Regions from separate parts of the Caulobacter sp. GW821-FHT10C03 genome, predicted to be linked through region 1. Evidence: riboswitches for the same ligand, from Rfam matches in the RefSeq annotation. Region 1 holds a riboswitch; the other holds the start of a gene.
The links. A riboswitch is a leader RNA that binds a small molecule or an ion and turns the genes downstream of it on or off. The one in region 1 is predicted to bind cobalamin.
Positions count from the first base shown of each region.

Region 2: linked by a shared signal. The riboswitch ahead of AC07NG_RS10955 (TonB-dependent receptor plug domain-containing protein) and the one ahead of metE (5-methyltetrahydropteroyltriglutamate--homocysteine S-methyltransferase) in region 1 are both predicted to bind cobalamin.

Region 1 covers NZ_JBWKNI010000003.1:181,846-184,223, forward strand. The annotation lists gene metE (5-methyltetrahydropteroyltriglutamate--homocysteine S-methyltransferase) at 1-1,131, opposite strand, end outside; cobalamin riboswitch at 1,246-1,460, opposite strand; gene AC07NG_RS04950 (PepSY domain-containing protein) at 1,617-1,934, shown strand; gene AC07NG_RS04955 (response regulator transcription factor) at 2,061-2,378, shown strand, end outside.
Region 2 covers NZ_JBWKNI010000007.1:28,111-30,488, forward strand. The annotation lists gene AC07NG_RS10945 (response regulator transcription factor) at 1-317, opposite strand, end outside; gene cobU (bifunctional adenosylcobinamide kinase/adenosylcobinamide-phosphate guanylyltransferase) at 449-964, opposite strand; cobalamin riboswitch at 1,003-1,203, shown strand; gene AC07NG_RS10955 (TonB-dependent receptor plug domain-containing protein) at 1,310-2,378, shown strand, end outside.

The DNA.
Region 1 (2,378 bases):
CTCCAGCTTCTGGACGGCGAAGGCCAGCCACTGGCTGACTCGCGGGTCGAGGCCGGTCTCGATCGACAGGTCGAGCGGGGTGTGCAGCAGCGAGCAGGATGGGGCCAGGATCACGCGGTCGGGGCCGCGGGCGGAGACGACGGGCTCGACGCGGTCGAGGATGGCTTCGAGGTCGGCGCGCCAGACGTTGCGGCCGTCGATGACGCCCAGCGACAGGACGAGGCTGTCGCGGGCCAGGGCGAGGACGGCGTCGAGATCGCCCGGGGCGCGGACGAGATCCAGGTGCAGGCCCTCGACCGGCAGGTTGGCGGCGGTGGCGAGGTTGTCGCCATAGGTCCCGAAATAGCTGGCGAGAAGGATGCTGATGCGCGGGGCGGCGTGGGTCAGGGCGCCGTAGGCGCGGCGGATCTCGGCGCGCTCGAAGTCGGTGAGGTCGAGCGCCAGGCAGGGCTCGTCGATCTGCACCCAGTCGGCGCCGGCGGCGGCCAGGCGCTGGAGCAACTCGGCGTAGACCGGCAGCAGGGCGCTGAGCAGCGACAGCGGCTGGAAGTGGCGATCCTTCGACTTGGCCAGCTTCAGGAAGGTGACGGGGCCGAGGATGACCGGGCGGGTGTGGATCCCCTGGGCCTTGGCCTCGAGGAACTGATCGACGACCTTGGTCGAGGCCAGGGTGAAGGCCTGGCCGGGGGCCAGTTCAGGCGCGAGGTAGTGGTAGTTGGTGTCGAACCACTTGGTCATCTCGAGCGCCGGCAGGCCGGTTCCGGTTTGATGCGAGCAGCCGTGGTTGCAGGTCTCGGGCTCGCCTTGCCTCCCGCCGCCTTGCGTCCCTCTGGCCATGGCGAAGTAGAGCGGCAGGTCGACCGGGCCGCCGGTCCAGCCGTAGGCGGCGGGGATCGCGCCGACCATGACGGCGGTGTCGAGCACGTGGTCGTAGAGCGAGAAGTCGCCGCTGGGGACGTGGTCGACGCCGAGGTCGGCCTGGCGGCGCCAGGCGAGCGCACGCAGGGCGGCGGCTTCGGTTTCCAGCCCTTCGGCGTCGAGGCGGCCGGCCCAATGGGCTTCGAGGGCGGTCTTCAGGCGGCGCTGGGGGCCGATGCGGGGAAAGCCGAGGGCGGCGACGGTGACGGTCATTTCTTAGCCTCTGTCTCGATGGTGACGGAGGCTGGACGGGGCGCAGGCGCAGGCGCGCGAACGGGCTGGCCGACCCGCGCCTGGAGCTAGCGACCAGACCGGGCACCCCGCCGGAGGACGTTATCTGTCGAGGCAGGTCTCCTGGCTCGCGGGTCGACGCCGCCGTCCTGGCCTTCCCGATGCGCCACCGAGTCGAGTTCGGCGCATCAGTGACACGTATCGGACGGCCGCTCGCCGCTTACAGTTGCGGGGGCAGCGCCGGTTTCACACCGGCTTCCCTCTTAGCTTTGGACGCAAAACGTCCGCAGACCACGACCCGCTTATCAAGCCTGGGCCGGTCGGCGTTGTCAATAAGGACATAAAGATATCTTTATGTGATTTCAGATTGTGGTCGAGCGGGGCTTGGCCCGTGACAGGACGTCGCACACCGTTCATAAACCCCGCGTTCAGTCTCCATTCAGCCGTGCTCCTCTAAACCGGACGACATGAAGCCGATCCGCGCCATACTCGCCGCAGCCGCCATCGTCGCCGCCCTCCCGGGCGCGGCTCTGGCCCAGCGCGGCCCGGACTCGCTGGGCGCCGACTGGCGCGCCCGGCAGGACCAGGCGCGTGGCGGCGTGCAGTCGGGCCGCCTGGTGCCGCTGAGCGCGGTCATCGACAGCATCGCCCGCCGCACCCCCGGCCGCCTGCTCGACGCAGGGCTGGAAGGTCGCAACTACCGCATCCGCTGGGCGACCACGGACGGCCGCCGCATCGACTTCATCGTCGACGCCGAGAGCGGTCGCATCCTCAGCGGCGGGTAGAGCGTGACGGCTGAGACCATGAGCGATTTCGGCGTTCGTCACGCTCTACCTTTTGATTGCGAGCCTGTTTATCCGTTTCCGGCGGGACCGTCCGAACCGGACAGGCTCTAGGGAGTTCCCCGAGACATGCGCATCCTGCTCGTCGAAGACGATCCCGACCTGTCGCGCCAGCTGAAGCTGGCCCTCTCCGACGCGGGCTACGCCGTCGACCACGCCGCCGACGGCGAGGAGGCCCAGTTCCTGGGCGAGACCGAGCCCTATGACGCGGTGATCCTGGATCTTGGCCTGCCCAAGGTGGACGGGGTGTCGGTGCTGGAGCGCTGGCGGCGCGGAAACGTCGCCACTCCGGTGCTGATCCTGACCGCCCGCGGCGCCTGGAGCGAGAAGGTCGCCGGCTTCGACGCCGGGGCCGACGACTACCTGACCAAGCCCTTCCACACCGAG
Region 2 (2,378 bases), on a different contig from region 1:
ACGGCCGACAGCAGGCGAGCCGGCGTCACCGGCTTTTCGAGCCACTGGTCGGGCTCGACCTGCAGCACGCTCGGATCGCTGGCCGAGACCATCAGCACCGGCGTTCCCCGCCCTTCGAGCGAACGGATCAGTTCGGCGCCCGTCATGCGCGGCATGGCGTTGTCGGTGATCAGCAGGTCGGGCGCGAAGGCGTCGAAGGCTTCCAGCGCTTCCTGGCCGTCACGGCTCCACAGCACCTCGAACCCCGCCTCTTCCAGCAGGACCTCGTAGACGCCGCCAAGCAGCATGTCGTCTTCGGCGATGAGGATCCGTCGCATGGCAGCCCGCCCGTCGAATTAAGTGAATTCGAATGTGTAAATAGGTCTTAACCATGCCTGCGCCCCCGGTGTCTGCGTGCGCAATCGTCGCATCGCCGAAAGTTGAGCAATCGGGGCGAGAGCGTCGGGAATCACTTCATCCGCAGGCTTAGTCCGGCGACGACCAGTTCGACGGCGTCGGCGGCGGCCGCCAGGGCCTGATGCAGCCGGCCGGCCTCGTCGCGGAACCTGCGGGCCAAGGCGTTGTCAGGCACGACACCCCAGCCGACCTCGTTGGACACCAGCCAGAGCTCGCCATCGAAGGCCGAGGCCGCCGCGACCAGCGCTGCCGCTTCGGTCGAGAGATCTTTTTCCGCCAGCATGAGGTTGGTCAACCAAAGGGTCAGGCAGTCGACCACCGCCACGCCGCCCGGCGGTAGGCCGCGCAAGGCGGAAGCGAGATCGAAAGGCGCCTCCAGGGTGGTCCAGGCCTGGCCGCGATCGGCCTGGTGGCGGGCGATGCGCGCCTCCATCTCGGCGTCGAAGGCCTGGGCGGTGACGATCATGACCGGTCGGACGCCGACCGCGGCGGCCCTCGCCTCGGCCGCCCCTTGCGCGAAAGCGCTCTTACCCGAGCGGGCGCCGCCTAGAACCAGGGTCAGTGACAACGGGGAACTCCAGATTGACGGTGTGCGGCGCACCCTATAGTCCAGCCGGCGCGACAGGTTCCTCCCAAAGAGGATGAAAAGGGAACTCGGGTGTGAAACCCGGGCTGCCCCCGCAACTGTAAGCGGCGAGTTCGCGCGTCACATGCCACTGGGTCTGTTCTTCGGAAGAGAACTGGGAAGGCGACGCGCAGCAACGATGACCCGCGAGCCAGGAGACCTGCCTGTCGCGGTCGTCCTTCGTCCGGCCGGGGTGCGCCGTACGATCGGGTCTTCCCGCATGGCGACGCTTCGGTCCGGGCGTGTTCACGAGAACACGCTCCTTCTTGTCGCGCACGGAGGAATGACATGCGCCCTGTTTCCCTGCTGGCCCTGGCGGCCGCAGTTCCCGCCCTGGCCCTGCCTGGCCTGGCTTTCGCCGATACGGCCGTGGCCGAAGTCGATCAGGTGGTGGTCACCGCCGGTCGCGAGCCCGAAAAGCTGTCGGAAGTCTCGACCAGCATGACGGTGATCGACGCCGAGGCCCTAAAGAAGGCCCAGGCCGTCGTGATCTCCGACCTGCTGTCGCGCACGCCGGGCGTCACCGTCACCCGCAACGGCGGCGTCGGCGGCACGACCCAGCTGCGCATCCGCGGCGCTGAAACCGACCAGACCGTGGTGCTGATCGACGGCGTCAAGCTGAACGATCCGTCCTCGACCGGCGGCGGCTACAACTTCGCCACCCTGCTGGCCGGCAACGTCAACCGCATCGAAGTGCTGCGCGGCTCGCAATCGACCCTGTGGGGCAGCCAGGCCATCGGCGGCGTCGTCAACCTGCTGACCGCCACGCCCAGCGGCCCGCTCACCACCCAGCTGGCGACCGAGATCGGCTCGCGCGACACCGCTTATGGCAACGCCGCGCTCAGCGCCGGCGGCGACTGGGGCGGCTGGCGCATCGCCGGCGCCTACTACACCACCGACGGCGTCTCGGCTTTCGGCAAGTCGTACGGCGGCAAGGAGAAGGACGGCTACCGCAACGCGGGCGTCAGCGGTCGCCTGGACCTGAACGTCACCGACTGGGCCACCGTCGACCTGCGCACGTCCTACGCCGCCTCGAAGAACGAATTCGACGGCTTCCCCGCCCCGACCTACGCCTTCGCCGACAGCCCCGAATACGGCAAGACCAAGGAACTGGTCAGCTACGCCGGCGTGCGCCTGAGCGCCTTCGACGGCGCGCTGAAAAACCGCCTCGGCTTCGGCTACACCCAGACCGACCGCGACAACTTCGATCCCAGCTCGTCGGTCCCCAAGACCTTCGACGCCCGCGGCACCAACAAGCGCTTCGAATACCAGGGCACCTGGCAGGTCAGCGAGATCCTCCGCGCGACCTTCGGGGCCGAGACCGAGCGCTCGTGGTTCCGCACCGCCTCGCCGTCGG